DNA from 2 places in the Paenibacillus sp. P36 genome. Region 2 is predicted to be linked to the other one. Evidence: riboswitches for the same ligand, from Rfam matches in the RefSeq annotation. Region 2 holds a riboswitch; the other holds the start of a gene.
The links. A riboswitch is a leader RNA that binds a small molecule or an ion and turns the genes downstream of it on or off. The one in region 2 is predicted to bind thiamine pyrophosphate.
Positions count from the first base shown of each region.

Region 1: linked by a shared signal. The riboswitch ahead of ACKTT9_RS16470 (ABC transporter substrate-binding protein) and the one ahead of ACKTT9_RS01740 (ECF transporter S component) in region 2 are both predicted to bind thiamine pyrophosphate.

Region 1 covers NZ_AP038372.1:3,687,193-3,693,221, reverse strand. The annotation lists gene ACKTT9_RS16485 (ABC transporter ATP-binding protein) at 1-675, opposite strand, end outside; gene ACKTT9_RS16480 (ABC transporter permease) at 694-1,461, opposite strand; gene ACKTT9_RS16475 (MTH1187 family thiamine-binding protein) at 1,461-1,751, opposite strand; gene ACKTT9_RS16470 (ABC transporter substrate-binding protein) at 1,779-2,822, opposite strand; TPP riboswitch at 2,935-3,042, opposite strand; gene ACKTT9_RS16465 (patatin family protein) at 3,160-4,011, opposite strand; gene ACKTT9_RS16460 (hypothetical protein) at 4,248-4,388, opposite strand; gene ACKTT9_RS16455 (DUF3369 domain-containing protein) at 4,465-6,029, opposite strand, start outside; gene ACKTT9_RS16450 (ATP-binding protein) at 6,027-6,029, opposite strand, start outside.
Region 2 covers NZ_AP038372.1:378,447-384,475, reverse strand. The annotation lists gene ACKTT9_RS01755 (hypothetical protein) at 1-404, shown strand, start outside; gene ACKTT9_RS01750 (energy-coupling factor transporter transmembrane component T family protein) at 415-1,212, opposite strand; gene ACKTT9_RS01745 (ABC transporter ATP-binding protein) at 1,203-2,690, opposite strand; gene ACKTT9_RS01740 (ECF transporter S component) at 2,696-3,292, opposite strand; TPP riboswitch at 3,394-3,503, opposite strand; gene ACKTT9_RS01735 (methyl-accepting chemotaxis protein) at 3,557-5,002, opposite strand; gene ACKTT9_RS01730 (DUF3105 domain-containing protein) at 5,200-5,931, shown strand; gene ACKTT9_RS01725 (AraC family transcriptional regulator) at 5,956-6,029, opposite strand, start outside.

The DNA of each region.
Region 1 (6,029 bases), 3.3 Mb from region 2:
CCGTTCAAACGGCACAACAAATTGTTCGAGTACTTGTGCAGGTTTGCTCGAGAGAACATAAATGCGATCCGAGAGGAATATCGCCTCTTCAATGCTATGTGTCACAAACAGAATGGACCGTTTGTTTTGCTCCCATATGTTTAGCAGCCAAGACTGCATCGCTTGCCGTGTTAGTGCGTCCAAGGAGCCGAACGGCTCATCGAGGCACATGACCTCTTGGGGGCTCAAAAGTGCCCGCAGGAATGAAACGCGCTGCTGCATACCACCTGACAACACATGCGGCAGCTCGTGCTCATAGCCCCCTAATCCAACCTTAGGCAGCCATTCTCTTGCTTTGTCCAAGGCATCAGCCCGCGATACCCCTGCAACCTCCTGCGCGAGCGCAACATTCGCTTCAATAGAGCGCCAAGGGAATAACGCCGACTGCTGCGGCATATAGCTGATAAGCCCCTTGCTTCCAGTCACGTTGGAGCCATCCAGCCAAACCTCTCCTGAGGAAGGAGCAATGAGCCCACCAATGATGTGAAACAGTGTGCTTTTCCCGCTTCCGGATGGCCCAATGATGGAAACGAACTCTCCCTCTTTGACATGCAGTGAGATATTAGATAGCACGGGGACCTGCTGTTTTTTGCCAGTGAACGTATGATGGATCCCTTTCAGTTCTAATTTGCTCAAGTTCCTTTCTCCCCTTCCTTAAGACGACCGTTTCACGTTCCATCGAACAACGAGCTTTTCGAGCCCGGCAATGAGCCAAAAGAACAACAAACTAATCACAACAATGATTAATATGGCGACAAATTCACGATCTGCACGAAACCCTGATTTCTGCAAAATCATATAATAACCCAGGCCGACACCGCCACCAAGCCATTCTGCAATGACAGCCCCCATCACGCTGTAGGTAGCGGATATTTTCAGCCCGGTAAACAGAAACGGAAGGGCGTGCGGCAGCTCTAATTTATAAAAAATCTGCCGTCTGCTGGCGCCAATCATTTGCATATAGTTGTACATGTTTCGGTCCGTCTGCATAAATCCGTCCAGCGTTGACATAGTGACAGGAAAGAAACAAACTAGTGCAATTAAAATAATTTTAGGTATGATGCCAAAACCAAATAAAATAATGAGCAGAGGTCCCAGCGCGATAATCGGGACATTTTGCGACAGGATCAGGAGCGGATAAAATCCCGCCTTCAAAAAAGGTACTCGATGCAAGCAGCTTGCTACGATAACGCCTCCTGTTACGCCAACAATAAACCCTATTAACATTAAACGTACTGTAGCAAATGTATGCATCCATACCCGTGGCATGTCCGTTGTACCGTCCTGCCAGATCTTGAGTGGACTTGGAAGCAACCAGCTTGCCGTTCCTCCCCAAGTCACCGCAAGCTGCCAAATAAGCAAGAGAAGGATGACCACAACAATCGGTGGCCACCCTGCTTTCAATCCGTTCTTCAGTTTCATTATCTGTATTTCTCCGTCAGCTTGTCCATCGATGCGCCAGACGGGTTAAAGTAGATTTTCACTTGCGAGATAACGTTAGGACTACCCATCTCAATCATCGCTTCGTTCATATCTTGAATGATCAGCATAAGCTGATCCAGTTCCCCTTCCATCGTCGTTTCAAGCGGGGAAACGAAATATTTCACACCTGACTTAGCGATGACTTCAATCGCGCGATCCACATAAGGAATCACATCTTCACCGTTTTTTGTTTTAGGAATAATTTGAATACTTACAAGCGCGTTAGCCATCGTAAAAGCCCCTTCCGAGTCATAAAATTATTTCGTGCCAGCAGGTAAGAAATTGTTCGTAAACGCTGCGTCTACATCGAGATTTTTCTCCAAAAGCTTATGCTCCAACATCCAGTTCGCGTAATTTTCCCATACTTGACGTTTTTGTTCGCCCCAACGCGGCGCATCATCCTGATAACGAGGGCTAAGCCATTTTTGGCTGGCCATCACGAGTTTGGCATCCAAATCAGGTACAGCTTTGATCAAAATATTGGCGGCATCCTCAGGCTTGCTGATTGCGAATTGATAACCCTTGGCTGCTGCTGCCGTGAATGCTTTAACTAGCTCCGGCTTCTCTTTAATCAGTTTTTCGTTTGTTGCTAATACAGGAGTATAGTAGTCCAGTTTATCCGAATATTTGTTCAAATAAATCATGTTCAGCGGCTCTCCGCGAAGCTCGGCGTCCACACCTGTCCAAGCATAATAAATCCAGGCGAAATCGATATCTCTTTTGACTGCTGTGAAATAATCGGCATCACCGATATTTACGTTTTTCACTTTGCTTGGATCAGCTTTCTCGGATTGCATCAGCGAGTCGATCATTGCGCTTTCAGCCGGGGCTCCCCAACCACCGTATGTTTTCCCTTCGAAATCCTTAGGTGTTTTAATGTTTTTCGCTACCGGTGAAGCAAATCCCGATGTATTATGCTGAATAACAGCTGCAATGGAAACGAGGGGTACACCTTGGATGCGTCCCTGCGTAATGCTTTCTTGATAGGAAACCCCGAATTCAGCCGCTCCTGAAGCAATCATCGCATCCGCCCCGGCTTCGCCAGGTGCAATGATTTGAACATTCAGTCCTTCTTGTTCAAAAAATCCTTGGTCTTTCGCCACATACAGACCCGTATGGTTGGTGTTCGGCGTCCAGTCCAGGACAACCTTGACATCCGTCAGCGGTTTAGCCGAAGCGGCTGGGCTTGCTGAAGCAGCCGGGCTTGCCGGATTGGCTGGTTTCGCCTCTTGTTTCCCGCAACCTGCTGCAAGGACAGTCAAGCTCACCAGCATAAGTGGTGCAATTTTTTTCCAGTTCATTTCTTGTTTCCCTCTCCCTTATATCTATATAACCACAAGAAAAAGCTCCCGTTATCCGGGAGCGCCATTGGTAGAAAAATGATAAACCCATACAAAATTAAGAAATAGACAAACATTTTGTGTGAATTCTCTACGCTGGCATTACCCAGATCAGATTAACGGTTAGTGACATTTCGGTCACAATCTCAGCCTGACGACTCAAGCTCCCGTGGGTTCTTATTGGTTTGATATTACCATACCGCATGTTCGCTATGAATGCAAACAAAAACCACCATTCCTTTTCACAGAAATCGCGGTTTATATGAACATTCGGTTACTTTTTCTTCTTATCCATCGATTAATTAACAAGCCAGTCTTTCAATTGTGAGCCCAGCCGCTTCGCATCTTGATAACCCAACTCATGTAAAACTTCGAGTTTCCTAGGATTTTTCTCCATTCGGCCTACCAGCACTTTGGACGATGGACGAATGACGATTGCACTGCCATCCGCTTCCATTTGCCTAACAAGCTCTAAAGTGCCATTATAAATTTCACTGCGATTAACTAACACATCCACCAAGCCATCATATTTCGGATAAAAGCTTTTAGCTAACCAGCGCTGCTTAAAAGGGGTCTTGCGATAACCCATCTCTTTGGTTAAGACGATGATATGCTTTCTGTTCCCATCTGCAACTGATTTCCTCACAGGGATCGGATCTACCAAGCCGCCATCAAATAAAGTACGGCCATCATAAAGAATGGGCTGCGCAACAAACGGCAGCGAGCTTGATGCTTGAACGATCGGCATCGTTTGTTGGTCAAGTTGATGCTTCGTATAATAGACCGGTTCTCCTGTATGCGCATCAGTCGTTCCGATAGCGAATTGCTGGGGTGAACGATAAAATGCATCGTAATCAAACGGTACTAATTTATTAGGCAGTTCATTGAAGATAAAATCCATGCCAAATATGCTCTTATGACGCAATAAATTGCGATAACTTAAATACCGATGATCTCCAATATAGTCAATGGTCACTTTCTTATTGCGACCAGGTTGTTTCGAAATATAGGATACCGCGTTGCAGGCTCCCGCTGATACACCAACTACATACGGGAAATACCAATCTTGTTCCATAAAGTATTCCAAGACTCCCGCGGTGTATACGCCTCGCATACCTCCGCCTTCCAGTACGAGTCCAATTCCTTCCATCGTGACACCTTCTTTCTGTCTATCTCTAGCCCTTTATTAGCATACAGGAAATGTCAATTAAAATAAATGCTCCTCCGTCTCCGTAAGAGTGACAAAGAAGCAGGTTCAAGCTCTTTTTTTATATGGATTCGGGGATTACCCCACATAATCCGCGTTTTTGACCAAATTCCGCAAGCCTATAAGAAAAGGCTGCTCGCAGGTCTATCGTGACCTTTTGAACAGCCTTACCGCTTTAACTATGAATTAGTTTTGTTAATGTTGTTTAAGCTAGGTGGAAATTCAGCAGCATTTTGCTTCTTTAACGTCTGAGCTTCTTCCATCAAGGAAGCGTCATTCTGCTGATTATTCTTCTTATCAGGACGATTCACTTTGGTCATTGCCTTCACCTCCATCATCTCCCACCTAGTATGAGAAGGCTGTCGGCTTATTATGCTTTATCGATCCTTAATGCCGTTAACGTTGTTCTCTGTAAAGCTCCTTGATCACCAGAAATTCATCCAAGTGCTCCAGAAAAAGATCCACAACCACGGGGTCAAAATGGCGTCCGCGTTCTGATTTTAATAAATCCAGCACCCTATCCAGCTCCCATGCTTTCTTATAGACACGATCACTGCACAGTGCGTCAAACACATCGGCTAACGCCGTAATACGTCCATAGACGTGAATATCCTCGCCACGAAGTCCATGCGGATACCCCGAACCATCGAACCGCTCATGATGCTGCTGCGCAATGATTGCCGCTGCGTTCAACACTTGCTTGTTCGAATGCTTCAGCATTTCATAACCCAAATTCGAGTGGGTTTTCATAATTTCGAATTCTTCCTGTGTCAATGGGCCCGGCTTGTTCAGGATCGCATCCGGAATCCCGACTTTCCCCACATCGTGCATCGGCGAGGCTAGACGAATAACCTCTGCTTCTTGCTCTGACAATCCGTATTTTATCGCCAGCAAACGCGAATATTCCGCTACTCGCTTCACATGATGCCCCGTTTCCCGGGATCGTGTTTCCGTGATTTCACCCATCGTATAGATGATTTCTTGCTGCGTGCTTTCCAACTCTTCATTCAAATATATATTCTCGAAAGCAACGGAAACGTTCGTGCAGTAGATATCGATCAAATACCGCTCCCACTCGCTTAGCTCTTTGAAGCCATTCATATAAATGACATTCTCCATCCCCATCTTGCTTTGAAAATAAATCACAAAACGGTCGGAAGCGAACGAGCTTTTTTTCGTTAAAAAAGCGAGCTCAATTTCACCGAGTACGTGCTCGGGAACGACATCACGCGCTCTTTCATCCTGATTGGACGCATAGTCGCCGCTCGCAGCCAAGATATAAATATCCTCGACACCCTTTGTTACGGCAAAGCTGCAATGAATAGCATTTTTATGCAAGTTAACAATTGAGGTCATTTGCGTTAATACGCCCGAAGCAAACTTCTTCATAGATTGCAGCTCAAACAGCGTTGCCGAAGATTTAATGATTTCTTCCAAGCCTGATCTGCTTTTCTCAATTGTCTTCAAGTCCCGATAGGAGCGCAGCGCGGTAACGACGGTCGTGAACAGCTTTTGTGTCGTTAGCTCGGTTTTCTCTTTGTAATCATTAATGTCATAATCCATAATGACTGTACGCTCAGGGGCTTGGCCAGGCTGGCCTGTACGCAAAATAATGCGTATCGCTGTATTTTTTAATTCCTCACGTATATATCTTACAGTTTGAAGCCCTGCATCTTCCTGTTCCATCACTACATCGAGCAAAACCAATGCTGCATTAGGCTGCTGTTGCAAGACTTGTTTAGCTTCTGCAGCGGAAAAAGCACTATGAAACTCCAACTTCCTGCCATCAAACTCAAAATCCTGCAAAACCAACTTCGTCACTTGATGAATCTGTTTTTCATCATCGACAATTAAGACAACCCAAGGATCCTGTTCCATCACAACATCATTTGTGGGAACGTTCTCTTCCTCATCAGCAAAAAGAAGCTCATCCAGGTCCATTAACCCATCCTGTCTCGTCA
Region 2 (6,029 bases):
ATACCCGACTATCTGGCCAATATGAACACCAAGATCAGTCGTCGGAAGTTTGGACAGGTTGGGAGCAGCATTACCCCCATTTCCATACAAATACGCTCATTCCTCGTGATTATCCAACGGTTGATTCTAAAATTTTATCCAACTCAATTGCCTCTTCTCATCATCTGCTGAAGGACGCTTCGCTTCTCATTCAAAAGCTATCTGAACCCGCCATCGCTCACGAGCTAATGACACATGCCCAACAGGGAAATCAAAAAGAAGTGGATCGTATTGTCCACTCCTTCGGCGTTAAATCTGCTATTGTGACTAGTTATTCACCAAGCTCCGTGAAGTTTACGATTGACCCGCAAACCCCTGACACCCCCTGCTGTGAAGTAACCTTAGCACTCAAATGGGGGCAATAGCCAACTTCCTTTATCGGACGTCGAAAGCATGCCAAATCGGCCACGCTGTCCCCGCCCAAAATGCGAAAATAACAAGAAACAGCCAGTACATCAGATAATAAATATCTAACTTGGAGTAGCTGGATTGATAATAATAAGTGCGTTTGGTTTGTGTGGAAAAACGCTTCGCTTCCATCGCCACAGCTGTCCGATGAGCGCGGCGGATGCTTTGCGCAAGAAGCGGTATGGCATACATGCGCATCACGGTGTACCAACCTGTCAGCCAGCTGCGTCTCTGCTTCCTGCCCCGCACCTTGAGCGCGTAGCGCAGCGTCTGGAACTCCTCGAGCATAAGCGGCAGCATGCGCAATGCGGCAAGGAAGCTGTAAGCGTACTTCGGCGCGACCTTCCACTGCTGCATCAGCGCATAAAACAAGGCTACAGGACGTGTCGTCAGGCTGAACAGCAAGCCGACAGCCGCCACCTGTAAGCCGCGGAAGCCCAGATGCAGACCGCGGTAAAAGCTCTCTTCCGTGATTCGGATGAATCCGAGACGATACCACTCCGTGTCCCCGCTGCCGAACATCATCATCCCCGCCGCAGAGGAGATAAAGATGAGCAGGAACGGGGAAGCATACAGCAGCAGACGCCGCAGCGGCTGGCCTGAATAAACGAACAGCGGCACCAGCGCGCCCGCCGTTAAATACATCATCGTATTCAGATTATGCGTGAAGACAACTAGGATAAAGAGAAGCAGGGACAGGACAAGCTTCACCCCCGGATTAACCCGATGCAGCCAGGTTTCACGATACGTGAACGTTATTTGCATACCATCGGCGCTCCTTCCTCGGTGTGTGCTGCGACAGTCGCAGACTGCTCCGTCACACGACCGGCTTCAACTTGCCAAACGCGTGTGGCGCAGCTTTTGACGATCTCCTCATCGTGCGTCACCATCACGATGACGGTCCCGCCTGCGCGCAGCCGTTCCAGCTGCTCCAGCATGCGCATCGTACCGCGTGCGTCGAGCCCGAAGGTGGGCTCATCGAGCAGCAGGATACGCGGGCTGCGCACCATCGCCGAAGCTACGCTTAAGCGGCGCTTCTGGCCCATCGAGAGCTGGAACGGATGCCGCTTGCGCAGCGCGAGCAGATCGTACTGCCGCAGCAGCTCCTCCAGAGCAGCCTGCTGGGCGCCCTTCCCTCTCTCCGCCTCCGGCAGGGAGTAGAGCAGTTCCTCTTCCACCGAATTCGTCACGAATTGGAATTCGGGGTTTTGGAACACGAAGCCGACCTGCTCCGCAAGCTGCTCGATTTTGCTGCCCTTCACGCCGGCGATCCAGCAGCTGCCCTTGGTCGGGATGAGCCGCATGATGGCGAGCAGGAGCGAGCTTTTGCCCGCACCGTTGGCACCGATGATCGCTATCCAGTCACCGGGATAGACGCTCAAGTTATCCACAGAGGTCTTGATCTGTCCGCCGCGAAGCCCGGTGAAATCGCGAAAGGACATGATCGGCTGCCGGTTCTCAGCATCAGCTTCGACTTCCGCGGGCAACTTGCTCCTGTTTAAGCGTTCCATGTTGAGTTCGCTCCAAACGCCCGGATACCAAATCCCGTAGTCGGCAAGCTGCTTTTTGTACCTATCAAATACGACTTGTGGTGAGCCATCAGCCAGAATCTCTCCTTCCGGAGAGATGACAATCAGACGGTCGATAAGATCGAGAATACCGCTGATTTTATGCTCCACAATGACCAAGGTTTTGTCAGTGCTAATGGACCTGATCGTTTCCCAAACAAGCCCCGTGCCCTCCTCATCCAATAACGCTGTAGGCTCATCTAGAAAAAGCACTTCCGGCTCCAGCGCAAGGACGCTTGCAATCGCCAACCGCTGCTTCATTCCCTGCGACAGTTGGTTGATTAAGGTGTGAGCGTCTTCCAGCTGCAAACCCACCAAGCTCAGATAATGCGCGATCCGTTCCGGCATTTCCTCACGGGGGATTTGCCTATTTTCCAATACGAAAGCAATTTCCTCATCCACATATGGCATGCAAAACTGAGCGTCCGGATCTTGAAACACGTACCCCCATCGGCTTGGTGTGACAAGCTTATCCGCTTTCAGCGGAATCTCGATAATGTCGGGGACGATCCCGCTCAGTACTTGAAGCAGTGTTGATTTCCCGCAGCCGCTTGGCCCGAGCAGCAGCACTTTTTCCCCCGGCATCACCGAAAAGGAAATCCCTTGAAATAACAGGGGAACCTCGTTACCCGGATATTTTAAGCGCAGATTGGTAACCCCAATGCCCTCGCTCATAGGCATTACCCGAGTACATCGTAATCGTTCTTTGAAACCGGTCGAACCAAGTTCAGTACGCCCGTGCGAGCTAATGCTTTTGCCAAGTAATAGGCGAATACCCCAGCTATAATGGCGGAACCTGCAAGACGAAGCCCAATAAATAAGCAATAATTCCAGAATGTTAGCTGATCGATATAGCCATAATATTTATCTACAAGCAAAGAAAGTGCAGCGGATGCGAACGAAGCTAGAACGGTTACACCCACATTCGCCCGGCGATACATGAACAATGCGAAGACGATCTCTGCGCCAAGCCCTTGAAGAATACCATACGCAAGCGTCGATACTCCCCATGATCCTCCAAAAAGAGCCTCAATCGTCGCGGCTGCAACTTCAGCCAATAAGGCGACGCCTGGTTTACGAATAACGAGGAAAGCAAATGTAGCCGCCATGAACCACATCCCGTAGCTTAACTGCTCCGCGTGTAGACCGATCGGTTTTAGAAGATCATACATGGGTCCCCATATGCGATAAATCACCCCAAATACCGCCGCGATCACGATGGTGACCAAAATATCGGTCAATTTTAACCCTTTTGCTCCTGTTCCTTTTTGTGCCATTTCTTCTTCCCACTCCTTTTCCTGGATACCTTTTTGTTAAAATGAGATAGGCGAACACGAAAAAAAGCCTACCGGGATGCGGCAGGCATAAAATTAGTGCAGAAAGAGGCACTCCAATTCTCTACGCTGGCATTACCCAGATCAGATTAACGGTCAGTGGCATAGGGCCACTATCTCAGCCTGACTTCATCAAGCACCCGTGTTGCTATTCATTTGGCTTAACTGTAGCGGATTACTCGATATTTGGCAATGCCTTTGGAGAAATTATTTATCCATCAAAAGTTTTAAATCCAGTGTTAATCCATATAACTGGCGGATGCTGTCAACAATATCTTCCACCCGTTTCTGCTGTACTTCCGCGCTGGCAAGCACTTGCTGCACGGATGCGGCGGACTCTTCCGTTATCGCTGCCACGGATGTCATCTCCTCGGCCACCTTCTGGGAAGACACTTGCAACTGCTGGTTCATGCGCTGCAAGTTCTCCGCTTGCTCCATGACCTCAGCTGTATTCGTGTTAATAACCTCGAATAGCTGATCAACACTTTCCGCTGATTTTCTGCCCGATTCTACCGCCAGTTTGCCAATGGCGACCTTCTCAACTGCGGTCTCCACCTTCTGTTGAATGGAACCTAGAATCTCTGAGATATCCGTTGAAGCTACATGAGCGTTCATTGCAAGCTTCCGAATCTCTCCGGCAACTACGGCAAACCCTTTGCCATGTTCCCCGGCTCGAGCTGCCTCGATGGACGCATTGAGCGATAGAAGATTCGTTTGATTCGCGATATCGGCAATCGTTGTCACGATATTTCCGATTTTCACATTTTCTTCGTTCACTTCATTCATGATGCTCGACGTTTCCGTTACGATCACGGTAATATCCTTAATTTTATGCGTCAGATCTTCCATCTGGCTTTTGCCTTCATTCGTCATCCGAGCTGTATCCCGGGATCTGCTGCTCATCGTGTTCGATGCGGAAGAGGTCATCTCCACCGTCTCATTCACATCTTGGATAGCCGTTGTAATGTCTGTAATGGAAGTGGCTTGAGATTCAATGCCGATGGAAATTTCCTGAAAAGCCGCAACGACTTCTTCTGTGATTCTGCCTGTCACGGAGGCATTTTCATGAAGCGTGTTACTGGATGTTCCCAGTGCCTCTGTTGTCGTACGGACGCCTGTCAGAACCTCTTCCGTCTTCATCCGTGACACCTCGGACTCCCGACCGCTCTGAGCTACACGGCTTAATAATCGGAATCCTATCTGGCCTTGACCTATTAGCGTAATGATGATTAGCACATAAAAAGCATTGATAGCAATATAGTCAATCGGACCCGATAACGTGGAACAGAAATAGTTCAAATTAACGATTCCGATAACGCCATTAAGCAGTAACGGCTTATAATCCATATACAAGGAAACCAGCGCTAAACTTAAATACAAGATAAGCATGCTGGACAAAGCGTGATTATGCGTCATAAAGAAATATGAAATCACATTAAGGCCTATGGCAATGATATATTTGGTGTAAGTGACCCCGATTTTCCTCCAGATCAGCAGCGTGCAAATGACCGCAATAGGCGCTCCAAAAGTCAGCAGCGTCATAACAACTCCCATGGATCTATAGGAAGCCCCCATTCCTAACACCAAACAAGCCCATAACAGCTTCACCATTAACCCGTTTCTTTTATGTAGTTCCAGCATTTGTGCTGTCATTTGGTCATACCCCCTCTTTTCTATAAATTTTTCTACAAAAATAGACATTTACTTACATGATTCAACAATTGAAAGGGAAAATCCTCCTTTTTTTATGTCCAAAACGGGATCTTTACAAAGAATTTGACTTCTTGCCTCTATCGAAACTACAATATGTAGTGTATGACGGATTATTAACGTAAAGGAGCTCATATCAAATGGATACTACCACCATGCAGAACGGGTCGAATCTTACTGCAATTTTGCTTTATATAGGGGCAGCACTCTTCATTTTGGCCGTCATTGGTTACGTGCTTGCCGCGAAGACGAACAAAGCGAACACGAGCAAGCTGAAAAAATCCGAGAAGCAGGCTCTGCACAAAAAGCACAAGACTTGGATGCTGCTGTCTCATGCTCTTATAATTTTAGCGGTTTGTTCTTTAGGAACTTCTCTGATCCAAACCTCATCCAACAAATATAGCGTCGAAAAGCTTAATTACAATGCGCCTATCGAAGTCACGACGGATAAGGATTACGGGCGCAATCATGATGAAGGTATGCTGACCTACGAGATGAAAATCCCAACTTCAGGCACGCATAGCCCGCATGATTTAAAGTTTGGTTTTTACAAGGAAAGACCGACATATGCGATGCTTGTCCATAACTTGGAGCACGGCGACATCATCATCTACTACCATCCCGATGCGCCTCAAGAACTCAAGGATCGCCTCGACTATTTGAGCCATTTCAAACAAGCTGGCGCCGGTGTGCTAGCTGTACCTAACCCGGATGTGCCCAGCGATAAAGAGGTTGTCGTAACCGCCTGGACGAAAACTATGCAGCTTCCTAAATTTGACGAAGCCAGCGTGGGAACTTTTATCTACCAGTATATCGATAAAGGCCCAGAAAAGATCCCGCCTGAAGTGCGCCGTGGCGGCGGAACGATGTAATCGATCCTAATAGACGAGCTCCCGTTATTTACGGACGTTTTCGCGGTCGGAGACAAGATCCGTCGGCACTAGCCCGGTCAACCTCTTAAACACACGAT